2 regions of the Chimaeribacter sp. YP20170169 genome follow, and region 2 is predicted to be linked to the other one. Evidence: predicted binding sites of a transcription regulator. Region 2 holds the regulator's gene; the other holds the start of a gene.
The links. Region 2 encodes PurR, which represses purine synthesis genes. Its sites were predicted from a motif close to CANGCAAACGTTTGCNTG; they were not measured.
Positions count from the first base shown of each region.

Region 1 (14,717 bases), 360 kb from region 2:
GGTTGCCGCCGGTCACGCCAAACACCTCGGCGGTGATGTAGCTCGACTCCTGCGAGGCAAGGAACACGTAGATTGGCCCCAGTTCAGCGGGCTGGCCAGCGCGTTGCAGCGGGGTGGCGCTACCAAACTCCGGGATGTTCTCCTGCAACTGGCCGCCAGCCACCTGCAACGGCGTCCAGATCGGGCCGGGCGCGACGATGTTGACGCGGATGCCCTTGCTGGCGACCTGCTTGGCCAGCGCGCGGCTGTAGGCGATGATCGCGCTCTTGGTCGAGGCGTAGTCGAGCAGGAATTTGCTCGGCTGGTAAGCCTGAATCGAGGAGGTGGTGATAATGGAACTCCCCTCCGGCAGCAGCGGCAGCGCCGCCTTGGTGATCCAGAACATGGCGAAGACGTTAGTCTCAAAGGTCTTGCGGAACTGCTCGGTGGTCAGATCGCTGATGTTCTCAATCGCCACCTGCTTACCGGCCACCAGCGCCAGAATATCCAGCCCGCCCAGCTGCTCATGGGCATCGGCCACCAGCTTCTGGCAGAAGATTTCATCGCTAATGTCGCCCGGCAGCAGCACGGCCTCGCGGCCCGCCGCGCGTACCAGCTCCGCCACCTCTTCAGCGTCACGCTGCTCGGCGGGCAGGTAGTTGATGGCGACATCTGCCCCTTCACGGGCGTAGGCGATGGCGGCCGCGCGGCCGATACCGGAGTCACCGCCGGTGACCAGCGCCTTGCGGCCTTCCAACCGGCCGCTGCCGCGGTAGCTCTCCTCACCGTGATCCGGAGCAGGCTGCATATTGACGGCCAAACCCGGCGCGGGCTGAGTCTGCTTTGGATAACGGTCATGCTTGTACTGGGTGAGTGGATTCTGGCGGGTATATTGGTCTGGTTTTGACATCGTTTCTTCTCCATTCACTTGAAACAACAGGAGGCACCCCAGCACTTTCGGGGCGCATGACATTCGCTTCTGACCATAAAGTGTAGTAGATCCCGACGGTTGCGCCAGCCGGCGTGCGGGAGAGCGGCCCCCACCGCGGGTAGGCGGGGGCCGGGGGAGGGGGCAAATCAGGCGAACAGGTGCTGCGCGTGGAAGCGCAGGTGATCCTCGATAAAGCTGGCGATAAAGAAGTAGCTGTGGTCATAGCCGGGCTGGGTGCGCAGCGTCAGCGGCCAGCCGTGCTGGGTCGCCAGCTCCTCCAGTTTGCTTGGCTGGAGCTGGTCTGGCAGGAACTGGTCGGCGTCGCCCTGATCGACCAGCATCGGCAGCGGCTCGGCCGGGCGGCTCGCCAGCAGGTGGCAGCTGTCATAGGCCAGCCAGCGCTGCTCATCCGCGCCCAGATAGGCGGTGAACGCCTTGCGGCCCCACGGCACCTGGCTCGGGTTGACGATGGGCGCGAAGGCCGAGGCCGAGCGGTAGCGCTGCGGGTTACGCAGCGCCAGCATCAGCGCGCCGTGACCGCCCATTGAGTGGCCACAGATGGACTGGCGGTCGCTGACGTTCACCTGCTCGCGCACCAGCGCTGGCAGCTCATCCACCAGATAGTCATACATCCGGTAGTGCGCCGACCACGGTGCCTCGGTGGCGTTCAGGTAGAAGCCCGCCCCCTGGCCGAGGTCATAGCTTTCATCATCCGCCACCCCTGCGCCGCGCGGGCTGGTGTCTGGCATCACCAGCACCAGCCCCAGTTCGGCGGCGACCCGCTGCGCGCCAGCCTTCAACGTGAAGTTCTCGTCGTTGCAGGTCAGCCCGGAGAGCCAGTAGAGCACCGGCGGCGGGGCGTCGTCGCGCGGCGGCGGCAGGTAGAGGCTGAAGGTCATGTCGCAGTTCAGGCTGCTGCTGGCGTGGCGGTAGCGCTGCTGCCAGCCGCCAAACAGCCGGTGTTCCTCAAGAAGCTCAATGCTCATCCGGTGCGCCCCGCTTACTGGTCAAAGTGAATGACGGAGCGGATCGACTTGCCCTCATGCATCAGGTCGAAGGCCTCGTTGATCGCCTCCAGCCCCATGGTGTGGGTGATGAAGTCATTGAGCTGGAACTTGCCGTCGAGGTAGTCCTGCACGATGCCCGGCAGCTGCGAACGGCCCTTCACGCCGCCAAACGCCGACCCGCGCCAGACGCGGCCGGTCACCAGCTGGAACGGACGGGTGGCGATCTCTTCGCCCGCGCCCGCAACGCCGATGATCACTGACTCGCCCCAGCCCTTGTGGCAGCACTCCAGCGCCGAACGCATCACGTTGACGTTGCCGATGCACTCAAAGGAGAAGTCCACGCCGCCGTCGGTCATCTCGACAATCACTTCCTGAATCGGCTTGCTGTGATCTTTCGGGTTCACCAGATCGGTCGCGCCCAGTTTGCGCGCCAGCTCAAACTTGCTGGTGTTGATGTCGATGCCGATGATGCGGCTGGCTCCGGCCATCTGCGCGCCGATGATGGCCGACAGGCCGATGCCGCCGAGGCCAAAGATCGCCACGGTGTCGCCCTTTTTCACCTTGGCGGTGTTCATCACCGCACCCATGCCGGTGGTGACGCCACAGCCCAGCAGGCAGACCTCCTCCAGCGGGGCCTCCTTGCTGATTTTTGCCAGGGAGATCTCTGGCACCACGGTGTACTCCGAGAAGGTGGAGGTGCCCATGTAGTGGAAGATCGGCTGGCCATCCTTGGAGAAGCGGGTGGTGCCATCCGGCATCAGCCCCTTGCCCTGCGTGGTGCGGATCGCCTGACAGAGGTTGGTTTTGCCAGAGCGGCAGAATTTGCACTCGCCGCACTCCGGGGTGTAGAGCGGGATCACGTGGTCGCCGACCGCCACGCTGGTGACGCCTTCACCCACGGCTTCCACCACGCCGCCGCCCTCATGGCCGAGGATCACCGGGAAGATACCCTCTGGATCTTTGCCGGAGAGGGTGTAGGCATCGGTGTGGCAGACGCCGGTGGCGACGATGCGTACCAGCACCTCACCCTTCTGCGGCGGCATCAGATCCACTTCCTCAATGGTCAGCGGCTGGTTGGGGCCCCATGCCACGGCGGCGCGGGTTTTGATCATCTCCATGTGTTGCTCCTTACAGGGTATTTAGGGGTGTCAGAACAGGGATGGCGCAATAAGTGTACGTCACTCACCGGCAATCGGGTGTTTCAGCGCCGGAACGACGCCATCGTTGTACTCAATAATGATCTCCTTCAGCGCCCGCACATTGGGGCTGAAGGCTTCACGCCGCCAGATCAGGTGGGTGGCGGTCTCCGCCACCTCCGGCGGCAGCGGGTGGGCGGCCACCTGTCCTTCACCGGGCAGCTGCGCCAGCACCGTGCGCGGCATCAGTGCGATGCCCGCGCCGCTGGCGACGCAGGCCAGCATCGCGTGGTAGGAGCGCAGGGTCAGCACGTTGCCGACCAGCACGCCAGCCTGTTTCAGCCAGGCCAGCAGGGTGTGGCGGTAGCTGCACCCTCGCCGAAGGCAAACACCGTCAGCGGGCCACTGCCCGCCACGGGCAGGGTGCGCCGGCCGGTGCCACCAGCAGCAGCTCCTCACGGAAGGCGACGCAGGCGTTGAGGTCGTCCGGCTCAACCGGGCCATCCACCAGTGCGGCGGCGAGGGTGCCGGCGCGCACGCGCTCAATCATCTCGCCGGAGGTGCCGGTCAGCAGCGACAGCGACACCGCCGGGAAGCGCTGGTGGTAGCGCGCCAGCAACAGCGGCAGCCGGGTGGCGGCGGTGCTCTCCATCGACCCCAGGGCGAACTGGCCAGCTGGCTCACCGGCGTGGGTGATGCTCATCGCCTCATCGCTTAGCGCCAGAATGCGTTGGGCGTAGTTCAGGAAGTTGTGGCCCATTGCCGACAGCCGCACGCGCTGTTTCTCGCGGATAAACAGGTCTGTGCCCAGCTCCTGCTCAAGCTGGCGCAAGCGGGTAGTGAGGTTAGAGGGGACGCGGTGCAGCTGTTCGGCTGCCTTTACCAGCGAACCGGTCTCCGCCACGCAGCAGAACATCCTAAGCTGGGTCAGATCCATGTTTTCTCTTTTCGTGAGGAAGTGAAAGGATGTTATTCATTTTTTGTGAGTGTAGCGATCTGGTGACGCGTTGGCAACTGGCGATAACCGGGCGGGCAGGGGAGCACCCATCCATGCCACCGATAACTTGCAGCTATTTCATCAATCACGAAGCGTAATCGCTGGATAATCGCCGTCTACTCAACTACAGTGAGGCACCAAATTTTGGCGTGATCCCAGCCAAAATTGTAATACCTGTAGGAGAAGAAGAATGGCAACGCTGAGTAAAGAAGCCGCACTGGTTCATGAAGCGCTGATGGCGCGCGGCCTGGAGACCCCCTTGCGGCCGGAACCGATGCTTGATCGGGAGACCCGTACCCGCCACATCCAGGAGCACATGACCAGCATCATGCAGTTGCTGAACCTCGACCTGAACGATGACAGCCTGGCGGAGACGCCGAACCGCATCGCCAAGATGTATGTCGATGAGATCTTCTCCGGACTGGATTACAGCAACTTCCCGAAGATCACCATCATCGAGAACAAGATGCGGGTGGATGAGATGGTGACGGTGCGTGACATCACGCTGACCAGCACCTGCGAGCACCACTTTGTCACTATCGATGGCAAGGCGACCGTGGCCTACATTCCCAAAGATGGCGTGATTGGCCTCTCCAAGATCAACCGCATCGTGCAGTTCTTCTCCCAGCGCCCGCAGGTGCAGGAGCGCCTGACGCAGCAGATCCTGGTGGCGCTGCAAACCCTGCTTGGCACCAATAATGTTGCGGTATCCATTGATGCGGTACATTATTGCGTGAAAGCACGCGGTATCCGTGATGCGACCAGCGCCACCACCACCACTTCGCTGGGCGGTCTGTTCAAGTCCAGCCAGAACACCCGCCAGGAGTTCCTGCGCGCTGTCCGCCACGTCTGAGTCCGCACCCCGTTACCGGCGACGCCCCAAGGCGTCGCCTGACCCTACAGGATGTTGTGACCTATGCGCCAACCACGCATCGCCCCCCTTGACTGCGCCCGCGGGATCGCCATCCTTGGCATTCTTCTGCTCAACATCAACTCCTTCGGCCTGCCACGCGCGGCCTACCTGAACCCGGCCTATCTGGGACAGCCCTCCACCGGCGACGCCTTGACCTGGGTCATCATGGATGTGCTGGCACAGGCCAAATTCCTCACCATGTTCGCGCTGCTGTTTGGCGCCGGGCTGCAATTGCTGTTGCCGCGTGGCTCCGGCTGGATCCAGGCGCGCCTCTCCTGGCTGGTACTGCTTGGGCTGGTGCACGCCATCTTCTTCTGGGAGGGGGACATTCTGCTCTCCTATGGGCTGATTGGGCTGGTATGCTGGCGCATGATCCGCGAGGCACCCTCCAGCCGCACGCTAGTAACCACCGGGGGGCTGCTGTTTGTGCTGGGGGTGGCGGTGCTGGCGATGTTCGCCTTTATCACCAGCCCAGAGCCGGGCAGCTTCTGGCTGCCGGGGGTGGCCGACCGCCAGTATGAGGCGCTGTGGAAGATGCAGGGCGGCCCCGAGGCGTGGCGCAACCGGCTGGATATGCTCTCCTCCATGCTGATCTCGATTGCCGCGCAGTATGGCTGGGAGCTGATGGGCACGATGATGGTGGGCGCGGGCCTGATGCGCAGCGGCTGGCTGCGTGGCAAGTTCAGCCTGCGCCACTACCGCAATACGGCGCTCTGTCTGATAACGCTTTCATGGCTGATCCAGATCCCGACGGCGCTGGTGCAGTGGCATTTGGGCTGGGAGTACCGCTGGAGCGGCTACCTGTTGCAGGCACCGCGCGAGATTGGCGCCATGCTGCAGTCGATTGGCTATCTGGCGCTGGTTTATGGCTTCTGGCCGACGCTGGCGCGCTGGCGGGTGTGCGACTGGCTGTCGCAGGTGGGGCGCATGGCGCTCACCAACTATCTGGTACAGACCCTGATCTGCACCACGATCTTCTACCGCTTTGGCTGGGTGCAGCACTTTGGCCGCCTGCAACTGCTGGCTTTTGTGCCGGCGGTGTGGCTGGTGAACCTGCTGCTGTCCGTGGCCTGGCTGCGCTTCTTCCCGCAGGGGCCAGTGGAGTGGGTCTGGCGCCGCCTGACAGCGCTCACCGCCGGCCGCTCCGATTCCGTCTCCTGATCCCCCGGTGCCCGGCCTCTGCCGGGCACCAGCATATTCCTCCCTCAGTGCTGTGCTTTGCCGCATAATTTCCCCTAAAAGTTAAAGAAATGTATGAAAACGTTTTCTTTCCTGTGACGTGATTCACGAAGGGGATCGGGCAAAGTCGCTAGGATAGCGACGTGCAGTCAGTGCCCCTTTACCAGCCGAATAACAGGAATCTCCATGATCGTTTCCCTTTTCATTGCCTTTTGCCCCCGCCTTTCGCCCCTGCCACCGGCAGGCGGGAGGCTGCAATGATCACCATCCGTGATGTGGCGCGCCGCGCTGGCGTCTCGGTGGCGACGGTCTCCCGCGTGCTGAACAACTCGGCCATCGCCAGCAAAGAGACGCGCGAGCTGGTGCTGAAGGCGGCGACCGAGCTGGGCTACCGGCCGAATGCCAATGCGCAGGCGCTGGCGACCCAGTCCAGCGACACCATTGGCGTGGTGGTGATGGATGTCTCCGATCCCTTTTTCGGCGCGCTGGTCAAGGCAGTGGATACCGTTGCCCAGCTGCACCACAAGTATGTGCTGATCGGCAATAGCTACCATCAGGCGGAGAAGGAGCGCCACGCGATTGAGGTGCTGATTCGCCAGCGCTGCAACGCCCTGATTGTCCATGCCAAAGCGCTGGATGACCGCGAGCTGATCGCCTTTCTGGAGCAGGTGCCGGGCATGGTGCTGGTCAACCGCATCATTGCTGGCTATGAGCACCGCTGCGTCGGGCTGGACAACGTCAGCGGCGCGCTGATGGCGACCCGGCTGCTGCTCAGCCACAACCACCGGCGCATCGGCTATATCGGCTCCAACCACCCGATTGAGGATGACGTGCAGCGCCGTGAAGGCTACCGGCGCGCGATGGCAGAGGTGGGGCTGGCGACGCCCGAGGCGTGGTACGCCGCTGGCTCGCCGGATTTGCAGGGCGGCGAGGCGGCGATGGTAGAGCTGCTGGGGCGCAACCAGCAACTGACGGCGATTTTTGCCTACAACGACGCGATGGCCGCCGGGGCGCTGGCGGTGCTAAAAGAAAACGGTATCAGTGTGCCGCAGGGCTGCTCGCTGGTGGGGTTTGATGACATCCCGATCGCCCGCTACACCAGCCCGAAGCTGACCACGGTGCGTTATCCCATCATGTCGATGGCCACCCTGGCGACCGAACTGGCGCTGAAAGGGGCGGCCAACGAGCTGGAGAGCGATGTAACCCACTGTTTTATGCCGACGCTGGTGCGCCGCCATTCGGTGGCGCTGCGCTGAAATGTGGAAACAGTCACGAAGTGTCATGATTGCCTTGTGTAACCGCTTTCAAATTGTGAACACATTCACAGTTAATTAACAATACAGCGATTATGATGCAAACGTTTTCTGTCAGGATGTGTCAACACGTTTACAAATAGTCACATCCTGGCAATTTCCCGCCGCGCCGCCACCGGCGACACCACACACAGCGTGCGCGGGGGACAGAGCGGCAACCCCTGGTTCTACCCTACATAAACCGGAGACGACAAATGAATAAGAAGGTCTTTACCCTGGCTGCAGTGGCCGCCAGCATGCTGTTCGGCGCAGCGGCACACGCGGACACCCGCATCGGCGTCACCATCTACAAATACGATGACAACTTCATGTCGGTGGTGCGCAAGGCGATTGAGAAGGAAGCCAAATCCTCTTCGGATATCGAACTGCTGATGAATGACTCGCAGAACGACCAGTCCAAACAGAATGACCAGATCGACGTGTTGCTGGCGAAGGGCGTCAAGGCGCTGGCCATCAACCTGGTAGACCCGGCGGCCGCGCCAGTGGTGATTGACAAGGCACGCGGCAATGACGTGCCAGTGGTGTTCTACAACAAAGAGCCGAGCCGCAAGGCGCTCGACAGCTATGACAAAGCCTACTACGTCGGCACCGACTCCAAAGAGTCCGGCATCATCCAGGGCGAGCTGATCGCCAAGCACTGGAAAGCCAACCCCACCTGGGATCTGAACAAAGATGGCACCGTGCAGTTCGTGCTGCTGAAGGGCGAGCCGGGCCACCCGGATGCCGAGGCGCGTACCAAGTACGTCATCGATACCCTGAATGGCAAAGAGGGCCTGAAGACCCAGCAGCTGCAACTTGATACCGCGATGTGGGACACCGCACAGGCCAAGGACAAGATGGACGCCTGGCTCTCCGGCCCGAACGCCGACAAGATTGAGGTAGTGATCGCCAACAACGATGCAATGGCCATGGGCGCGGTGGAAGCGCTGAAAGCCCACAACAAGACAAAGATCCCGGTCTTCGGCGTGGATGCGCTGCCGGAGGCCCTGGCGCTGGTGAAATCGGGCGCAATGGCGGGAACCGTGTTGAATGACGCCAACAACCAGGCGAAAGCCACCTTCCAGCTTGCGAAGAATCTGTCCGAGGGTAAAGCCGCGGCAGAGGGCACCAACTGGAAAATTGAAAATAAAATCGTACGTGTCCCTTACGTCGGTGTAGACCAGGATAACCTGGCGCAATTTATCGGTAAGTAATCCCCGTTTAGTCTAACGGTGCAGTAAGCAATACCCCGCCGCGGGTCAGGATGGCCGGCGGCGTCCGCCACCTCAGGTTGTCGCTGGGCAGGCAGGTGGTCACCGGTTCGTCCGGCCCGCCGCATGCGCCCAGGATACCCCGAACAGCAGACTCCATCTTTTAGCCAGGTGTAACTATGGCCGATATCAGTACGGGACAGCCGCGTGAGTGGCTGTTGGAGATGACCAATATCTCGAAGTCATTTCCGGGCGTAAAGGCACTGGATAACGTTAATTTAAAAGTCCGCCCCCACTCCATTCACGCCCTGATGGGGGAGAATGGCGCAGGCAAGTCGACGTTATTGAAATGCCTGTTTGGTATTTACAGCAAAGATTCCGGCAGCATCCTTTTCCAGGGGAGAGAGGTTGATTTCAAAAGCTCCAAAGAGGCGCTGGAGCAGGGCGTGTCGATGGTGCATCAGGAGCTGAACCTGGTGCTGCAACGCACGGTGATGGACAACATGTGGCTAGGCCGCTACCCAACCAAGGGCATCTTCGTCGATCAGGACAAGATGTACAGCGACACCAAGGCAATCTTCGACGAACTGGACATCGACATCGACCCCCGGGAGAAGGTGGCGAAACTGTCGGTGTCGCAGATGCAGATGATCGAGATCGCCAAGGCGTTCTCCTATGACGCCAAAATCGTCATCATGGATGAGCCAACCTCCTCGCTGACTGAAAAAGAGGTCAACCACCTCTTTACCATCATCCGCAAGCTGAAAGAGCGTGGCTGCGGCATCGTCTACATCTCGCACAAGATGGAGGAGATCTTCCAGCTGTGTGACGAGATCACCATCCTGCGCGACGGCCAGTGGATTGAGACCCGGCCGCTGAAGGGGATGACGATGGACCATATCATCGCCAAGATGGTCGGGCGCTCCCTCAGCCAGCGCTTCCCTGACCGGCAGAACACGCCGGGCGAAGTCATTTTGGAGGTGAAAAACCTCACCTCGCTGCGCCAGCCCTCGATCCGGGACGTCTCCTTTGACCTGCATAAAGGGGAGATCCTTGGCATCGCCGGGCTGGTGGGCGCCAAGCGCACCGACATCGTTGAGACGCTGTTTGGCATCCGTGAGAAGGTGAGCGGCACCATCAAGCTGCATGGCAAGGCAATCAACAACCACAGCGCCAACGAGGCGATCAACCACGGTTTCGCGCTGGTCACCGAGGAGCGCCGCTCCACCGGCATCTACGCCTACCTGGACATCGGCTTCAACTCGCTCATCTCCAACATCCGCAACTACAAGAACAAACTGGGGCTGCTGGATAACCGGCGGATGAAGAGTGATACCCAGTGGGTGATTGACTCAATGCGGGTGAAAACGCCGGGCCACCACACCCACATTGGTTCGCTCTCGGGCGGTAACCAGCAGAAGGTGATCATTGGCCGCTGGCTGCTGACCCAGCCGGAGATTTTGATGCTGGATGAGCCAACGCGCGGCATTGACGTCGGCGCCAAGTTTGAGATCTACCAACTGATTACCGAACTGGCGAAGAAGGAGAAGGGGATCATCATCATCTCCTCGGAAATGCCGGAGCTGCTCGGGATTACCGACCGCATCCTGGTGATGAGTAACGGGCAGGTCGCCGGTATCGTGAATACCAAAGAGACCTCGCAGAATGAAATATTACGTCTTGCCTCCTTGCACCTCTAATCTTGTTGAAGGTTCTTATTATGACTGCATTAAATAAGAAAAGTATGCTCACTTATCTCAAAGAGGGCGGGATTTACGTTGTACTGCTGGTGCTGCTGGCGATCATTATTTTCCAGGACCCCACCTTCCTGAGCCTGATGAACCTGAGTAACATCCTCACCCAATCCTCGGTGCGCATCATCATCGCGCTGGGCGTGGCGGGGCTGATTGTGACGCAGGGCACTGACCTGTCAGCGGGCCGCCAGGTCGGGCTGGCGGCGGTAGTGGCGGCCACCATGTTGCAGGCGATGGATAACGTCAACAAGGTGTTCCCAGACATCCAGACCGTGCCGATCCCGCTGGTGATCCTGACGGTGTGCGTGATTGGCGCGCTGATTGGCCTGCTGAACGGCATCATCATCGCCTACCTGAACGTGACGCCGTTTATCACCACCCTCGGCACCATGATCATCGTTTACGGCATCAACTCGCTCTACTACGACTTTGTCGGCGCGTCCCCGATTGCTGGCTTTGACAGTGGCTTCTCCTCCTTTGCGCAGGGCTTTATCCGCCTCGGCGGCTTCAAGCTCTCCTACATCACCTTCTATGCGATCATCGCCATCGTGTTTGTCTGGGTGCTGTGGAACAAGACCCGCTTTGGCAAGAACATCTTCGCCATCGGCGGCAACCCTGAGGCGGCCAAGGTCTCCGGCGTCAACGTGCCGCTGAACCTGATCATGATCTATGCCCTCTCCGGTGTCTTCTACGCCTTTGGCGGGCTGCTGGAGGCGGGCCGTATCGGCAGCGCCACCAACAACCTCGGCTTTATGTATGAGCTGGACGCCATCGCCGCCTGCGTGGTCGGCGGCGTCTCCTTCGCCGGCGGCGTGGGCACCGTGGCCGGGGTGGTGACCGGGGTGATCATCTTCACCGTCATCAACTACGGCCTGACCTACATCGGTGTGAACCCTTACTGGCAGTACATCATCAAGGGCGGCATCATCATCTTCGCGGTGGCGCTGGACTCGCTGAAGTACGCTAAGAAGAAGTAAGCCAAAGCCAAAAAAAAGGCGCCGTCAGGGCGCCTTTTTTATGGTTGCGGCTCGGTGGCCGGCGGGGAAGCAGGTGGCCGGGGTGGGGCGGCGGCGCTTCTGGCGCAGCGGGTTGGCCCGTGGCTTCCTGCTGCTGGCGCAACAGTTCCGCCTGCTCCTCTTCATGCTGCTGGCGCGCGCGGGTCAGCGCCTCCTGTTTCTCCTGCTCCTGTTGGCGCTCGCGCGCCAGACGCTGTTGCAGCTCCAGCAATTGCTCCGGCGTGACGGCCGGGTAGCCCTGCGCGTCCGCTGGCACCGGGTGCACCGCCGGGATCGGGATCAGCGGCCCAAGGAAGCGCGGCTCGCGCTTGAGCAGATAGAGGTCAGTCAGCGCGCCGAGGCGCGCGGCAATCTCGCGCACCCGCACCGTCAACATATCCTTGGGCGAGGGCACGGCGTAGCACTGCGCCTGAATGCCCATGTGCAGGGCGATGAACAGCGCCCGCTCGCAGTGGAAGCGCTGGGTGATGACGATAAAGTCATTGGTGTCGAACACCTTGCGGGTGCGCACGATGGAGTCGAGGGTACGGAAGCCAGCGTAGTCGAGCACGATGTCGCTGGCCGGGATGCCGGCGGCGATCAGGTCGCGGCGCATGGTCATCGGCTCATTGTAGCTCTGGAGCGCGTTGTCGCCGCTCAGCAGCAGGTACTTCACCTTGCCGCTGTTGTAGGCGTTGATCGCCCCCTGGATGCGGTAAAGGTAGTACTGGTTAATCACACCGGTGCGGTAGTACTTGGCAGTACCGAGCACCACGCCCACCTGGCGGTGCGGCAGGGTGCGCACATCCTCATAGATGTAGGCGGTGGTTTTCCAGCTCATCCAGCGATCGAGCGCAATAGCCGCCGCGCCGATCGCGAACACGATAAGCAGTAAGCTGGCTATCAGGCGTTTCCACATGGTTCAGGCCCTACGGGATGAGATTTGCTTGGGGTTCCAAGGCTACTTTACCTGTTTGCGCGACGCAAGGTATGCCGGGTTTGTGCGGCGGTTTCGCTGTATTTTTCATCAACTTGTGGGAAAAGCCAATAAAAAGGCAAGGGCGGGCGCCCTTGCCAGATGCGCGAAGCCCCGCTTAGAACGAGGTGCGCTTGTAGTTGCGGTACTTCGGTTGCCAGAAGTTGTGCTCAATCGCCGTGGAGAGCGCATCCTCAGAGGTCACTGGCGCCACACCATGCAACTGTGCGGCCTTGCCGACTTCCATCGCGATAACGCGCGACACGCCCTGAATGTCATTGACGTCCGGCAGCAGCGAGCCGTGGCCTTCGGTCGCCAGCGGCGAACAGTCGGCCAGCGCGCGGCTGGCGGCCATCAGCATGTTGTCGGTGACGCGGGTGGCACCTGACGCCAGCACGCCAAGGCCGATGCCGGGGAAGATGTAGGAGTTGTTGCACTGGGCAATCGGGAACACCTGATCCTTGTAGTGCACCGGGGCGAACGGGCTGCCGGTGGCAACCAGCGCCGCGCCGTCGGTCCAGCTGATGATGTCCTCCGGGCGGGCCTCAACGCGTGAGGTCGGGTTGGAGAGCGGCATCACGATTGGGCGCGGGCAGTGGCGGTGCATCTCACGGATAATCTCCTCCGTGAACAGCCCCGGCTGGCCAGAGACGCCAATCAGGATGGTCGGCTTGGCGTTGCGCACCACGTCCATTAGCGAGATGGCGTCGTTGCTGACGTCCCAGTCAACCAGATTGTCGCTCTTCTGGATCAGCTTGGCTTGGAACTCCAGCAGGTTCGGCAGTTTGTCCGTCAGCAGGCCATAGCGGTCTACCATGAACACTCTGGCGCGCGCCTCCTCTTCGCTCAGCCCTTCGGACTTCATCTGGGCGATGATCTGCTCGGCGATGCCGCAGCCAGCGGAACCGGCACCCAGGAAGGCCACGGTCTGGTCGCGCAGGCGGCAGCCAGCGGCGCGGCTGGCGGCGATCAGGCTGCCAAGGGTCACGGCGGCGGTGCCCTGAATGTCATCGTTGAAGCAGCAGATCTCATCACGGTAGCGGTTGAGCAGCGGGGTGGCGTTGGCCTGTGCGAAGTCCTCAAACTGCAACAGCACTTTCGGCCAGCGGCGCTTGATCGCCTGAATGAACAGCTCCACGAACTCGGCGTACTCTTCGCCGGTGATGCGCGGGTGACGCCAGCCCATGTAGAGCGGGTCGTTCAGGCGTTGCGGGTTATTGGTGCCGACGTCCAGCACCACCGGCAGGGTGTAGGCTGGGCTGATGCCGCCACAGGCGGTGTAGAGCGACAGCTTGCCAATCGGGATGCCCATGCCGCCGATGCCCTGATCGCCAAGGCCGAGGATGCGCTCGCCGTCCGTCACCACGATCACCTTCACATTCTGTTTGGTGGCGTTTTGCAGGATGTCGTCGATGCGGTCGCGGTTGGCGTAGGAGATGAAGATGCCACGCGCGCGGCGGTAGATATCGGAGAAGTGCTCACAGGCCAGGCCCACGGTCGGCGTGTAGATGATCGGCATCATCTCGCTCAGGTGGTTATCCAGCAGGCGGTAGAACAGCGTCTCGTTGGTGTCCTGAATGTTGCGCAGGTAGATGTGCTTGTCGATGTCGGTTTTGAAATCCTGGAACTGGCGCCAGGCGCGCTCCGCCTGCTCCTCAATGGTCTCCACCGCCTCGGGCAGCAGGCCGTGCAGGTTGAAGTGGGTGCGCTCATCGTCAGTAAAGGCGCTGCCTTTGTTCAGCAGCGGCGCTTCCAGCAGGATCGGGCCAGCATAGGGGATATAAAGGGGGCGTTTGCTCTCGTTTTCAAGTTCCATTGATCTACTCTTGGCGGTCTTAAAGAAAAGGTTGCGCGCTGATCCTAAAAGATAACGCCAATATGTACAGCAATTGTTATCAATGTATGACAAAAATCGTGCAGTCAGTAACCTAACTTAACGATTTACAAGCCTTTTGGCGGAGAGCGGGAGTGGTCAAACCATTGGGCCGGGCAGGGTGCCCGGCCAGGGGGAGGGGCAATTTTAGACCGCGATCACGGTCAGGTCATCACAGCCGAGGGCCGCCAGCGTGGCGCGGGTGGCATCAACCTGTGACAGCAGCGCCGACTCACGCTCAATCAGCACCGCACGGCGCAGGGTGGCGTGGTCACTGCCCGCCAGGTTCATCAGGTTCAGCGCGGCCTGCAGCGGCGGCAGGCTGGGGTTGAACGCGGCATTTTCGGCGTAGCGGCCGGGGAAGATTTTGCCCTCCGCATCCTCCAGCGCGATGCCGCAGTGGGCGTGGCTGTAGGGGGCGTGGCTCTGGTTCATCGCCGCCAGGGCATACTTGGTCAGCGCATCGCCCTCCGC
Region 1 covers NZ_CP176824.1:2,554,806-2,569,522, reverse strand. The annotation lists gene ACK3SD_RS11650 (SDR family oxidoreductase) at 1-889, opposite strand, end outside; gene fghA (S-formylglutathione hydrolase) at 1,057-1,896, opposite strand; gene ACK3SD_RS11640 (S-(hydroxymethyl)glutathione dehydrogenase/class III alcohol dehydrogenase) at 1,911-3,035, opposite strand; partial or broken gene ACK3SD_RS11635 (LysR substrate-binding domain-containing protein) at 3,096-3,434, opposite strand; partial or broken gene ACK3SD_RS11630 (LysR family transcriptional regulator) at 3,507-3,990, opposite strand; gene folE (GTP cyclohydrolase I FolE) at 4,241-4,903, shown strand; gene yeiB (DUF418 domain-containing protein YeiB) at 4,967-6,124, shown strand; gene galS (HTH-type transcriptional regulator GalS) at 6,400-7,398, shown strand; gene mglB (galactose/glucose ABC transporter substrate-binding protein MglB) at 7,650-8,648, shown strand; gene mglA (galactose/methyl galactoside ABC transporter ATP-binding protein MglA) at 8,825-10,345, shown strand; gene mglC (galactose/methyl galactoside ABC transporter permease MglC) at 10,366-11,376, shown strand; partial or broken gene sanA (outer membrane permeability protein SanA) at 11,585-12,313, opposite strand; gene ACK3SD_RS11590 (NAD-dependent malic enzyme) at 12,489-14,186, opposite strand; gene cdd (cytidine deaminase) at 14,391-14,717, opposite strand, start outside.
Region 1: the regulator PurR is predicted to act here: its motif matches at 6,217-6,234, upstream of galS (HTH-type transcriptional regulator GalS).

Region 2 (14,717 bases):
AGCAGGTGGCTGCCTGGCGCCAGATCACGGACGCCGTCCATGCGCGCGGCGGCCACATCGCCCTGCAAATGTGGCACGTTGGCCGCATCTCCCACACCTCACTGCAACCGGGCCAGCAGTCGCCGGTCGCCCCCTCGGCACAGACCGCCGACACCCGCACCACGATACGGGATGAGCAGGGCAACCTGACGCGCGTTCCCTGCTCGCCGCCGCGCGCCCTAACCGTGGCTGAGATCGCCGAAGTAGTGGCACAATTCCGCCAGGCCGCCATTCATGCACGGGAGGCCGGGTTTGACTATGTGGAGATCCACGCCGCCCACGGCTACCTGCTGCACCAGTTCCAGTCGCCGGAGTCCAACCTGCGAAATGATGAGTATGGCGGCAGTGTCGAGAACCGCCTGCGCCTGACATTGGACGTCGTGGAGAGCGTGGTGGCCGAACTGGGGGCTGACCGCGTCGGCATCCGCATTTCGCCGGTCGGTGCCGTCGCTGGCATGGGCAATGGCAAGCAGGAGGAGCAGGATGCGCTGACGCTGGTGGAGCAACTGAGCGCCCGCCAACTGGCCTACCTGCACATCTCCGAGCCGGACTGGGTCGGCGGCCGTCCCTATTCGGAGGCGTTGCGCAAGGCGATTCGCGCCCGCTATCAGGGGGTGATCATCGGGGCCGGTGGCTATACGCAGCAGAAGGCGGAGCAGTTGATTGACGCCGGTTACGTTGATGCCGCCGCCTTTGGCCGCGACTACATCGCCAACCCGGATCTGGTGGCGCGCTTTGCCCAGCAGGCGCCGCTCAACCCACCGCAGCCAGAGACCTTCTATGGCGGTGGCCGTGATGGCTACACCGACTACCCAACGCTGTGACTATCTGCATCACATTGAATTTATTCGCCTGCGAAGGCTATACTTAACTGTTTTTATCCACGCGGCGAACACCTCGCCGCGTGCCAACCTGTTATCAGAGGACTTTATGCGCTTACTCCATACCATGCTTCGCGTCGGTGACCTGCAACGCTCCATCGACTTCTACACCAAGGTATTAGGCATGCGTCTGCTGCGTTCCAGTGAAAATACCGAATACAAATACTCCCTGGCGTTCGTCGGCTATACCGAAGAGAGCGAAGGCGCGGTGATTGAACTGACCTATAACTGGGGCGTCGAGAGCTACGACATGGGGACGGCCTACGGCCACATCGCGCTGGGCGTGGATGATGTCGCGGCGACCTGTGACCAGATCCGCAATGCTGGCGGCAATGTGACCCGTGAAGCTGGCCCGGTCAAGGGCGGCACCACCGTGATCGCCTTTGTGGAAGACCCGGATGGCTACAAGATCGAGCTGATTGAAAACAGCCACGCTGGCAAAGGCCTCGGCAACTGATAGCTTCCCTGATCCTACGGGCGCGGCACGCCGTCGCCCGTCTTCTCCTGCGTATTGCCCTTCCCCTGCATCGGCCGCGAAAATTTGCCATAATGCGCGCTGAATTCGAACCTGATAAGAAACTGATGGCTGATAAAAGTGATCCCAACGCCCTGAGTGGCCGCTTCCGCGGGTTCTATCCCGTGGTGATTGATGTTGAAACCGCTGGCTTTAACGCCCGTACCGATGCCCTGCTGGAGATCGCCGCCGTGACGTTGCGCATGGACGACGACGGCTGGCTGACGCGTGATGAGGCGCTGCACTTCCATGTCGCCCCATTTGAGGGGGCGGTGCTGCAACCGGAGGCGCTGGCCTTCAACGGCATCGATCCGCACAACCCGCTGCGTGGCGCGGTGAGTGAGTATGAGGCGCTGCACGCCATCTTCAAGATGGTGCGCAAGGGCATGAAGGAGCAGAACTGCAACCGGGCGATTATTGTGGCGCACAATGCCAACTTTGATCACAGCTTCCTGATGGCGGCCGCCGAGCGCGGTAGCCTCAAGCGCAACCCTTTTCACCCCTTTGCCACCTTTGATACCGCGGCGCTGAGCGGGCTGGTGCTCGGGCAGACGGTGCTGGCGAAAGCCTGCATCACCGCCGGCATCCCCTTTGATAGCGCCCAGGCGCACTCCGCGCTGTATGACACCGAGCAGACGGCACTGCTGTTCTGTGAGCTGGTCAACCGCTGGAAACGGCTGGGTGGCTGGCCGCTGGCGACACCAGAGGCCGACGAGTAAAACAGAACGGGCGACCCTAGGGTCGCCCGTTTTCATTGCCGCTGAGGTTGCCCCCGCGCCCGGATTACTGTTGCTCTTCCTGGGAACGGTGCTTCTCGGCGGTCTCTTTGATCAGCTGTTGCAGTTCGCCGCGCTGGTACATCTCCAGCACGATGTCGCAACCGCCGACCAGTTCACCATCCACCCACAGCTGCGGGAAGGTCGGCCAGTTGGCGTATTTCGGCAGCTCAGCACGGATGTCCGGGTTCTGCAAAATGTCCACATAGGCAAAACGCTCACCGCACGCGGACAGCGCCTGTACCGCCTGAGCGGAGAAGCCACAGCTTGGCAGCTTCGGGGAGCCTTTCATGTACAGCAGGATCGGGTTTTCCGCGATCTGGGCCTGGATCTTTTCAATTGTCGTCATTGTCTTGCTTCCTCAAGCCATTGGCTGGCTATTACGCGTCACATCAAATCAGCAGTGGCCTATTGTAACGAGGGCGGCAACGGGATGAAAACACCATTTTTTGCAGGGTTTTCCCCCATGCCCCAAATTCGTCGGCCTGACTGCTAACAATAATTAAACATATGTTAACAGTAACAGATCTGAACGATGAGGTTTATCGGAAAAACGCGTTATCCCTCTATGCCGCCAGGCCGCTAACCGCTTGAGTTGCGGATAAAAGCAGCATATCTCCCCCCCAGTTTTCACTAATGAAAAAAGCTATTAACTTTTTCTGACAATATGAATTAGAATCAGGGGGTTTCATGCTTTTTTGTGCGGCAGGTTTCAGTGATACTGGGCCTCCATGGATGTTTGTCGGACACTTTTGGTAGCGTTGCCATGCGTTTACTCGTTACGCTTTTCGTTTTGCTTTTTACCCAGCTCTGTATGAATCTGGCGCATGCGTCGCCCCATGCGCGCACGTCGGCCGAACCCCGCAAGGGCCATGCCAGTGAGGCCAGGACGGATGACCGTAAAAAGCGCAAGCCGGTGAAAACCAGCGTAAAGAAAAAAGCCACCAGCCGCGACAAGGCTCAGGTGGTCAAGGTCACGACCAAAAGCGGTAAAACACGTAAAACCGCCTCTACCCATCTGGTCAAGGTGACGCCGCCGAAAAAGGGCTATAAAAAAGGCTATGGCCGCCAGCGCCTGCCCGGCCACGAGGCCAAAGCTGTGGAGAGCGGCCCGCTGGCACTCAGCCCGGCGCATAAAAAGCGCTACCAGAAAGCCAAGCAAACGGCGATGACCAAGCTAATGAAGCAGGTAGGCAAGCCCTACCGCTGGGGCGGCACCTCCCCCACCACCGGTTTCGATTGCAGCGGGCTGGTCTATTACGCCTATAAAGATGTGATGAAGATCCGCCTGCCACGCACCGCCAATGAGATGTACCACCTGCGTGATGCCGCGCCGGTTAAACGTGGCGAGCTGGAGAGCGGCGATCTGGTCTTCTTCCGCATCGCCAACCGTGGCGCGGCTGACCATGTTGGCGTCTATCTCGGCGATGGCAAATTTATCCAGTCACCGCGCACCGGCGAGGATATCCGCATCAGCTATCTGGATAATGACTACTGGCAGGACCATTACGTCGGCGCCCGCCGCGTGATGACCCCCAAGACCGTGCGCTGACCACCGCGTAACAAAAAAGACGCCCAAGGGCGTCTTTTTTTTCTGGTGCAGGCGGATTAGCCCAAAACAGCGGTAAAGCTAAAGGCAATGATCATGGTGAGCGCCGCCACAGTGGTGCATAGCGACAGTTTCAAATTGGTATCCATGTGTTCTCCTGAATAACGCAAACAAAACCACAATGTTTGTATGAGTTCTCATATTCTCACAGTATTGCAGGCAGTGCCTATCACGTCGTGATGCGCAACGGGATAATTTTCTGCTTCCCCTTTGCGCAAGAATAGGGGAAAATTCGCGGTTTACACACTGCGTACCCGGCCGCGGCTGCAATGCCCCACCGCTCCCCAGCGAAGATGACCGTCCTCTCCCCCTAGAATTCACTGCATCTTTTACGGTGGGCAGAAGAATAAACGCAGGCAAACGATTAACATTATAGTTACGTGCTGTAACACGTATTTTCAGGAGTCACTTTTCCCATGGCCACGATTAAAGATGTCGCCAAACGTGCCGGCGTGTCCACCACCACCGTGTCACACGTTATCAACAAAACACGTTTCGTCGCTGAAGAGACGAAGGCGGCGGTCTGGGCCGCCATCAAGGAGTTGCACTACTCCCCAAGCGCCGTGGCGCGCAGCCTGAAAGTCAACCACACCAAATCCATCGGGTTGCTGGCGACCTCCAGTGAGGCCCCCTACTTCGCTGAGGTGATTGAGTCCGTGGAGAACAGTTGCTACAGCAAGGGCTATACCCTGATCCTCTGCAACTCCCACAATAACCTCGACAAGCAGCAAGCTTACCTGGCGATGCTGGCGCAAAAGCGCGTCGATGGCCTGCTGGTGATGTGCTCTGAGTACCCGGATCAGCTGATCGGTATGCTCGAGGAGTACCGCAACATCCCGATGGTGGTGATGGACTGGGGTTCAGCACGCAGCGACTTTACTGACTCCATCATTGATAACGCCTTTGAGGGCGGCTACATCGCAGGCCGTTATCTGATTGAGCGCGGCCACCGTGATATCGGCATCATCCCCGGCCAGCTGTCACGCAACACCGGCGGCGGCCGCCATCAGGGCTTCCTGAAGGCGATGGAAGAGGCAAATATCACTGTGCGCCCGGAGTGGGTGGTACAGGGTGATTTTGAGCCGGAGTCCGGCTACAAGGCGATGCAGCAGATTTTGGTGCAGAAGCAGCGCCCAACGGCGGTGTTCTGCGGCGGCGACATCATGGCAATGGGCGCCATCTGCGCCGCCGACGAGATGGGCCTGCGCGTGCCACAAGACATCTCGGTGATTGGCTATGACAACGTGCGTAACGCGCGCTACTTTACCCCGGCACTGACCACCATCCACCAGCCGAAAGAGCGCCTCGGCGAGAGTGCTTTTGCCATGCTGCTGGATCGCATCACCAGCAAGCGTGAAGACCCGCAGACCATTGAAGTGCGCCCGAAACTGGTGGAGCGTCGCTCCGTGGCCGATGGCCCCTACCGCGACTACCGCCGTTAATCGACCAGCCGGGGCCATGCGCCCCGGTTTTTACTCCCCACGCAACCACTCCCGGTTCAACGTTTCGCTGTCCCCCAGATAATCCAGCAACCAGCTAAGCGCTGGCGAGGTGCGCGCCTGATCCCAGGTCAGGCAACAGGCGCTGTCCGGGAAGGGTTGCGCCAGCGTCAGCAGCACCAACTCTCCACGATCGATCAGCGGTTGCGCCATGTGCGCCGGGATCATCCCCACGCACAGGCCAGCCAGCAGGCAATCCAGCGCGCTGGTCCAGTCTGGCGCCACCAGCCGCCGTTGGTTATCCAGCGTCCAGGTGTCGCGCTTCGGCAGGGTGCGGGAGGTGTCCTCCAGACAGAGGGCTGGCCACGGCCGCAACTGCTCATCCGCCAACGGGCCGGGCAGTTGTGCCAGCGGATGGGTACGGCTCACCACACAGCGCCACGGCAGAAAGCCCATGTCGCGGAAGCGGTAGCTGCCGCCCACCGGCACGGCGCGGGTGGCACCAATCGCTGCATCCACCCGTCCATCCGCCAGCGCATCCCAGACGCCGTTGAACACCTCCGGCGAGATCAGCAGCTCCATATCGGGAAACTCGCGGTAGAAATCGAGCACCAGCTGCCGGGTGCGATCGGCACGCACCACCCGATCCACCGCCAGATTGAGTTGCCCACGCCAGCCATTGGCCGCCTGTTGGCACTGGCGACGCGCGGCCTGCATTTTTTTGATAACACCGCGCGCCTCCTCAATAAAAACCTGTCCGGCCTCGGTGATCGCCACATCACGGTGGCGGCGCTCAAACAGTTCCACCGCCAGCCACTGCTCCAGCTGGCGCACGGTGTAACTGACCGCCGAGGGCACCCGGTGCAGCTCCTGCGCTGCCGCGCTAAAGCTGCCGGTGCGTGCTACGGCGTCCACCACCTCCAGCGAATACTCTGACCACATGGCGCGCCCCACTCTTTCTGCTTGCAAAATTTTTCACAGCATGGCGCAAATTTTAACGTTTCACAATGCCCTGGCTGCTCCAGTAGAGTGCGCACCGCTATGCGTTTTTCTTATCATCTACTAACAAACCATAGGAATTTGCTATGACCCGCTCCCCTCTTTTCATGCTCTATCTGGCCGGACTGAGTGTGCTTGGCTTTTTGGCCACTGACATGTACCTGCCGGCCTTCGCCCAGATGCAGACAGATCTTTCGCTGACGCCCAATGCCATCAGCGCCAGCCTGAGCCTGTTTTTGGCCGGTTTCGCCTGCGCCCAACTGATCTGGGGGCCGCTCTCTGACCGCATCGGCCGCAAGCCCGTACTGGTGCTGGGGCTGTTGATGTTTGCCGTCGGCTGCGCCGGGATGCTGTGGGTGCAGGATGCGCGCCAGCTCTGGCTGATGCGCTTTGTGCAGGCGGTGGGAGTCTGTTCCGCGGCCGTAAGCTGGCAGGCGCTGGTGGTGGACCGCTGCACGGGCGAGCAGGCGAAACGGGTGTTTGCCACCATTATGCCGCTGGTGGCGCTGTCACCGGCGCTGGCCCCGCTGCTGGGTGCCTGGCTGCTGAACCACTTTGGCTGGCGCGCCATCTTCCTGGCGCTGCTCGCCATCACCCTGCTGCTGCTGGTGCCAACGCTGCGGCTCCAGCCTGCCAACCGGCCGGGTGCTGACCATCCGGCCCCCAAGGTAGGAATGCTGGCGCTGCTCGGCTCCCGCGTCTTTAGCGGCAACGTGCTGATGTATGCCGCCTGCTCGGCAGGCTTCTTCGCCTGGCTGACCGGCTCGCCCTTCATCCTGCACGCCATGGGCTATGGCGCGGATGCCATCGGCCTGAGCTACGTGCCGCAGACCTTTGCCTTCCTGATGGGTGGGTTTGGCTGCCGCTACGTGGTCAGCCGCCGTGATGGCAAGGTGCTAGTGCCGTGGCTGCTGGCTGGCTACAGCCTGAGCATCATCGCGCTGTTCCTGCTGGCCTGGCTCGCCACGCCGGGGCTGGCGCTGTTGCTGGTGCCATTTTGTGTGATGGCTTTGGCAAATGGCGCACTCTATCCCATAATTGTGGCTAACGCGCTACTGCCCTTCCCGCAGAGCACCGGCAAGGCCGCGGCCCTGCAGAATGCCCTGCAACTGGGACTCTGCTTCGTCGCCAGTCTGATGGTATCGGCCTTTATCAGCCAGCCGCTGATGGCAACCGTCAGTGTGATGCTGAGCACCGTGGGCCTGGCATTGGCAGGCTACCTGCTCCAGCGTAATGCGTCGGCGCAGGCAGCCATCCGTCATGAGCGGCATACTAACCAAACGGCATAATTGCCTTACTGAATAATCGCTTGATTATTCTTTGCGCCAGAAGGGATTGACTATTGAGTATCGCTTCTGGCGCGCCTATACTCTTTTTCACTCGATAAGAACAACGGTTTTACAAAACTTTTATCAAGTCTTGGTGCGCGAGGAGTGCGCGCATTTTGTCAGGGATGATGACCTGCTGTCCTACCCCTGGGCCAGCGGGATTCGTCCCACTTTCCTCTGTACATAGTCGAATATCAGATACGGCGGGTTACCCCGCGGGTTCTCGTATACGCCTGCAAATTGTCTATGCTTTTCCTTGCAGGTCATAAGTCAGAAGAAAAAGTGATGGAGAAGCTATGAGTTCATCGTGTATAGAAGATTTGAGCATTCAGGATAACCAGTGGTATCGCATTGCCCATGAGATGCTCAGCCAGGCGGATATCGAAATCAATGGCTCCCGGCCCTTCGATATCACCATCAATAACCCCGATTTTTTTAAGCGCGTATTGCAGGAAGGCTCACTGGGCCTTGGCGAAAGCTACATGGATGGCTGGTGGGAGTGCGAGCGGCTCGACATCTTCTTCCAGCGCGTAGTGGCCGCCGGTCTGGAGCACAAGCTGCCCCACCACCTGAAAGATACCCTGCGCATTGCCGCTGCCCGCCTGACCAACCTGCAATCCAAAAAGCGTGCCTGGATCGTCGGCAAGGAGCACTACGACCTTGGCAACGATCTCTTTACCCTGATGCTTGACCCCTACATGCAGTACTCCTGTGGCTACTGGAAAGAGGCGGAAACGCTTGAGCAGGCACAGGAGCACAAATTGCGCATGATCTGTGAGAAGCTGCAACTGAAGCCCGGCATGTCGCTGCTGGATATCGGCTGTGGCTGGGGTGGGTTGTCAGCCTTCGCCGCCCGTCACTACGGCGTCTCCGTTACCGGTGTCACCATCTCCGCCGAGCAGCAGAAGCTGGCCCAACAGCGCTGCGAAGGGCTGGACGTCACCATCCTGTTGCAGGACTACCGCGATCTGGACCAGCAGTTCGATCGCATCGTCTCCGTTGGGATGTTTGAGCACGTCGGGCCGAAAAATTACCAGACCTACTTTGACGTGGTGGCGCGCAACCTGCGGCCAGATGGCCTGTTCCTGCTGCACACCATCGGCTCGAACAAAACGGACATGCATGTCGATCCCTGGATCGACAAATATATCTTCCCCAACGGCTGCCTGCCGTCGGTCAAGCATATTGCCCAAGCCAGCGAGGGACAGTTTGTAATGGAGGATTGGCACAACTTCGGCGCGGATTACGATCGCACGCTGATGGCCTGGCATGAGCGTTTCATCAAGGCATGGCCGCAACTGGCGGAGAACTACTCCGACCGCTTCTACCGGATGTTCACCTACTACCTGAATGCCTGCGCGGGGGCCTTCCGCGCGCGCGATATCCAGCTCTGGCAGGTGCTGTTCAGCCCGCATGGCGTCGAGGGCGGGCTGCGGGTGCCGCGCTAAACATGAAAAAACCGGCCAAAGGCCGGTTTTTTTCGCCTGTACGCCGCTTAGAGATAGACGCGCAGATACTCGGAGAGGCAGAGGATTGCCATCGCCTGCCCATAGGGCATGGAGGTGAGCGGGATCTCGCGATAGAAGTTGAGGTCATTGCCCATCGCGGTGCCAAAGGAGACCTGGGTCAGCTCGCCCTGATCGTTGATGTGGCGCACCACCCCCTGTGCGGCGCGCAGCCCCATCGCCGCATACTGCTTGCCAACGTAGCGCTTGCGCACCGCCTTCATGATGCCGTAGGCAAAGCCAGCGGTGGCAGAGGCTTCCAGATAGGAGTCCGGGTCATCCAGCAGGGTATGCCACAGGCCGGAGGCGTCCTGATACTGTTGCAGCGCGGCGATCTGGCTCTCCAGCACCTGGATCAGGAAACGGCGGGTGGCATCGTGCTCGGGCAGATCCACCATCTCCAGGAAGTCCGGGATGGCGACGGTCAGCCAGCTATTGCCGCGCGCCCAGCGTGCCTGCGCAAAGTTGTGGTTGCCCTCAAAGGTCCAGCCGTGGAACCAGAGGCCGCTCTGGCGATCCATCAGGTACTGGACATGGGTCAGGAACTGGAATTTCGCCTCCTCCACGTACTCCGGCCGATTGAGCAGCTTGCCAATTTTCGCCAGCGGCAGCACGCTCATCATCAGGGTGTCATCCCACAGCTGCTGGTGGTTCTCATTGTTGTAGACGATATGTTGCAGGCCGCCCTTTTCAGTGCGCGGCATCTCATACATCACCCACTCGGCCCACGCTTCCAGATAGGGCAGCCAGCTCTGGTTGCGCGTCTCTTCATAACGGAAAGCCAGCGTCAGGAACGGGCAGACGGTGTTGACGTTTTTGGTCGGCATTGGCTCCTGCAGGCGCGCGGCAAACCAGTCATCAATGATAGCGAGCGCCTGCGGGTCATTGGTCTGCTGGTAATATTTGTAGATGCCATACAGCCCGATGCCGTGCGTCCACTCCCAGCCTGCCCAGCCCTTGGTATCAATCACCCGTCCGTCATCCAGCCGCAGCAGGAACTCGCCGGTCTTGTCCTCGATATGGATCAAGTTGTCCGCCACCTGGTGGATCAACCGGCGCACCTCGTCACGGGTGATAAAGTAGTCGGGCTGGCGCAGCAGTTCACTATGTTTGACGGGAAATACGTTCATTTTTCACCTTTGCAAGAGAACGGGTTAGCAATCGCCGCAGTGTAGGCCAGCCACCCGGCTATCGCCTTTGGCTGACTGCCAGCCCTGCGCGCGTGCTGGCAACGCCGGAAAGGGGACGCGCGCGGGCCTCACACTTTCACCTGGGCAAAAAAAGGGCATAAAAAAGCCCGGCGCAGAGGCCGGGCTTAAGGAGCGGCGGGCGTCAGGCTTTCGCCGGATCCTCGTCAGCCGCATCGGCCTGCGCCAGATTCTCGCCGATGGCCTTGGCGGCCGCCATCGCGGCCTCGCGGCTGGCAAGCACACGCTCCACGGTGTCCACCACCGCCTGAGTCTGCGGATCAATCTCAATGTTAACCGTGTCCCCCAGACGCTTTTTGCCAAGCGTGGTGCGCTCCAGCGTCTCCGGGATCAGGTGCACGCAGAAGCGGTTCTTCACCACTTCGCCGATGGTCAGGCTGATGCCATCAATGCCGATATAGCCCTTATGCAGGATGTACTTCATGTACTCCTCATGGGCGATGCGGAACCACACCTGACGGTTGTTCTCAGAGGTGAGGATTTTGCTGATCTCGGCAGTGCAGATGATATGGCCGGACATCAGGTGCCCACCAATCTCATCGTTGAACTTCGCCGCCCGCTCCAGGTTGACCAGATCGCCCACCTTCAGCGCCCCCAGGTTGGTCAGGCGCAGCGTCTCTTTGATCAGGTCAAAGCTGACGCGGTCGCCCTCAATGGCCGTGACGGTCAGGCAGCAGCCGTTATGGGACACCGAGGCGCCCAGCTCCAGGCCCGGCAACAACTCCGGCGGGAGTTGCACCACGTGGGTACGGAAGTTCGGTTTTTCATCAATGGCAACCAGCGGCGCGGTGCCCTGTACAATACCGGTGAACATGCAAGCCTCTTCTCTTTTTTCCGGCGTAATCATTCCCTCCAGTGTGCCGCAGTTTGCCCGGCTTGCCAACTCAGCATCCGCCGCCAGGGGTTGCTTGCGGCGCGCAGGCAGGTACAATCCTGCTAACTTATTCTTAACACTTCATCCCTGCCGCCAGTGACGGCTGGCATTTCCCCTCCCCATAATAAAAAAGGTGTAGTCGTGCAGAAGTATCTGATCGAAGCGCGCAGCTTGTTGGTCCTCGCCATTCCGGTAATCATTGCGCAAATCTCCCAGACCGCGATGGGGTTTGTCGATACCATCATGGCGGGCGCCGTCAGCGCCACCGACATGGCCGCCGTGGCGCTCGGCACCTCCATCTGGCTGCCAACCATCCTGTTCGGCCACGGCATCCTGCTGGCGCTGACGCCGGTGGTGGCGCAACTCAACGGCGCGGGGCGGCGTGCCCACATCGCCCATCAGGTGCGCCAGGGCTTCTGGCTGGCGGGCGGTTTGTCGCTGCTGGTGATTGGGGTGCTGTGGCACAGCGACCATTTGATTGGGCTGATGGACAATGTTGACCCAGCGCTGGAGGTGAAGGCGATCGGCTACCTGCACGCCATCATGTGGGGCGCGCCCGGCTACCTCTTCTTCCAGGTGTTGCGCAACCAGTGCGAGGGGCTGTCGCGCACCCAGCCCGGCATGGTATTCGGCTTCATTGGCCTGCTGGTCAACATCCCGGTGAACTACATCTTCATCTATGGCAAGTTTGGCGCACCGGCGCTGGGCGGCGTGGGCTGCGGCGTGGCCACCGGTACTGTCTACTGGGTGATGTTCCTGCTGATGAGCGCTTATGTGAAGCGCGCCTACTGGTTGCATGACATCCGCTTGCAGGGCGCGTTTGACAAGCCGGACTGGGCGGTGCTACGCCGCCTGACGCAGCTCGGTTTGCCGATCGCTCTGGCGCTGTTTTTCGAAGTGACGCTGTTCGCGGTGGTCGCGCTGCTGGTGTCGCCGCTGGGGATTGTGTCGGTGGCTGGCCACCAGATTGCCCTGAACTTCAGCTCGATGATGTTTATGCTGCCGCTCTCCATTGGCGTGGCAGCGACCATCCGTGTCGGCCACCGGCTGGGGGAGGGATCGGCGGAGGGCGCGCGTACCGCCGCCCTCTCTGGCCTGAGCGTTGGTGTGGCGGTGGCGGTCTGCACCGCCATCTTTACCGTGCTGATGCGCGAGCGTATCGCCCTGCTCTACAATGAGAACCCGGCGGTGGTGGCGATGGCCAGCCAGCTGATGCTGCTGGCGGCGCTCTACCAGATCTCCGACTCACTGCAGGTGATTGGCTCTGGCGTGCTGCGCGGCTATAAAGATACCCGCGCCATCTTCTTTATTACCTTTGTCGCCTACTGGGTGCTGGGGCTGCCAAGCGGCTACCTGCTGGCGCTGACCGATGTGCTGGTGCCACGCATGGGGCCGAGCGGATTCTGGTGTGGCTTTATCATCGGCCTGACTTTCGCGGCGCTGATGGTGATACTGCGGATACGCTGGCTGCAACGCCAGCCGACTGAGCAGATCCTGAAGCGCGCCGCCCATTAATGCAGCAATGCTCCCGGCGAGGATGGCCGGGAGCGCTGAAAAAAACAGCGGAGTGCGCACTCGCTCGGCAATCACGTGAAATATGGAAGAAAATTGCGTTTTTCCGCTTGCCAGCCACCCGCCACGCCGTTAATATTCGTCCCCGTTGCCGGCACCGGCAATCAGAAAAACGATGCGTCCGTAGCTCAGTTGGTTAGAGCACCACCTTGACATGGTGGGGGTCGGTGGTTCGAGTCCACTCGGACGCACCAAATTTCTGGCAGGTCTTCTGATGTTGTGCGTCCGTAGCTCAGTTGGTTAGAGCACCACCTTGACATGGTGGGGGTCGGTGGTTCGAGTCCACTCGGACGCACCAAATCAGCTTCCCAATGCGTTCTTAGCTCAGTTGGTTAGAGCACCACCTTGACATGGTGGGGGTCGATGGTTCGAGTCCATTAGAACGCACCATTCTCGTTATCTCTTGTTCTCCTCTTTCCTATTTATCTTCATAAACTCAAAGAGCTTACTCCATTATACTCTTCTGATTATTTCTTACTGCTCCAGCACGCCCAAGCCATTTTACGCCATTGACGCGACTGTTTTACCCTTGCTCAACAATCCGATCCCCCTTTCCTGACAGGTTGCGCAACTTATTAAACGCAACTGCGCTATTTGCGTCACATTCCCTGCACTTTAATTGTTCAGCCTAGGCCTTTTCTGATTTTTGTTTTGTTTCCCCGTCGCTTACCCTCTATAATGCCTGCGTCAATTCAATTGAAAGGTTTCAGCGCCTTGAACTGTCGATACCTATTACAATTATCACCCCGACCCCTGCAACCGGCGTTTGCCCTGCCCGGCGCTGTCCCAACGAACATTTCCACCCTGAACCTGCTGCAATCGCCTAAGCTTAACTATGTTTTGCAGCGCCCAACACCACTCAAATTTCGCGCTGGCGGCTCCGCAGCCAGCCCATTGCACTTTCCAATCCATCACAACTTGTAGAAACCATTGTCATGAAAAAGACCAAAATTGTTTGTACTATCGGCCCGAAAACAGAATCTGAAGAGATGCTGACCAAGCTGCTGGATGCCGGCATGAACGTAATGCGTCTGAACTTCTCCCACGGCAACTATGAGGAGCATGGCCAGCGCATCAGCAACCTGCGCGCTGTCATGGAAAAGAGCGGCAAAAAGGCAGCCATCCTGTTGGATACCAAGGGCCCGGAGATCCGCACCATGAAACTGGAAGGCGGCAAAGACGCCTCTCTGGTGGCGGGTCAGACCTTCACTTTCACCACCGACCAGGGCGTGATTGGCAACCATGAGCGCGTCGCCGTGACCTACTCCGGTTTTGCTTCTGACCTGAAAATCGGCAACACCGTGCTGGTGGACGATGGCCTGATCGGCATGGAAGTGGTCGAGGTTACCGAATCTGAGGTGATCTGTAAGGTGCTGAACAACGGCGACCTGGGCGAGAACAAAGGCGTGAACCTGCCGGGCGTCTCCATCCAGCTGCCAGCACTGGCGGAAAAAGACAAACGCGACCTGATTTTTGGTTGCGAGCAGGGCGTCGACTTCGTCGCGGCCTCCTTTATCCGCAAACGCTCTGACGTCCTCGAGATTCGTGAGCACCTGAAAGCCCACGGCGGTGAGCACATCCAGATCATCTCCAAAATCGAGAACCAGGAAGGCCTGAACAACTTCGACGAGATCCTGGAAGCTTCTGACGGCATCATGGTTGCCCGTGGCGACCTGGGCGTGGAGATCCCAGTGGAAGAGGTGATCTTCGCCCAGAAGATGATGATTGAGAAGTGCAACCGCGCACGTAAAGTGGTCATCACCGCGACCCAGATGCTGGACTCCATGATCAAAAACCCGCGTCCGACCCGTGCGGAAGCAGGCGACGTGGCGAACGCCATCATCGATGGCACCGATGCGGTGATGCTCTCCGGCGAAAGCGCCAAGGGCAAGTACCCGCTGGAAGCCGTGACCATCATGGCAACCATCTGTGAGCGTACTGACCGTGTGATGCAGAGCCGCATTGACGTGCTG
Region 2 covers NZ_CP176824.1:2,194,379-2,209,095, forward strand. The annotation lists gene nemA (N-ethylmaleimide reductase) at 1-863, shown strand, start outside; gene gloA (lactoylglutathione lyase) at 970-1,377, shown strand; gene rnt (ribonuclease T) at 1,470-2,153, shown strand; gene ACK3SD_RS09815 (Grx4 family monothiol glutaredoxin) at 2,218-2,559, opposite strand; gene ACK3SD_RS09820 (C40 family peptidase) at 2,977-3,762, shown strand; gene cydH (cytochrome bd-I oxidase subunit CydH) at 3,819-3,908, opposite strand; gene purR (HTH-type transcriptional repressor PurR) at 4,236-5,261, shown strand; gene punR (DNA-binding transcriptional activator PunR) at 5,292-6,200, opposite strand; gene punC (purine nucleoside transporter PunC) at 6,344-7,546, shown strand; gene cfa (cyclopropane fatty acyl phospholipid synthase) at 7,882-9,033, shown strand; gene bglB (beta-galactosidase BglB) at 9,081-10,220, opposite strand; gene ACK3SD_RS09855 (riboflavin synthase subunit alpha) at 10,423-11,112, opposite strand; gene ACK3SD_RS09860 (MATE family efflux transporter) at 11,314-12,687, shown strand; tRNA gene ACK3SD_RS09865 (tRNA-Val) at 12,862-12,938, shown strand; tRNA gene ACK3SD_RS09870 (tRNA-Val) at 12,966-13,042, shown strand; tRNA gene ACK3SD_RS09875 (tRNA-Val) at 13,058-13,134, shown strand; gene pykF (pyruvate kinase PykF) at 13,680-14,717, shown strand, end outside.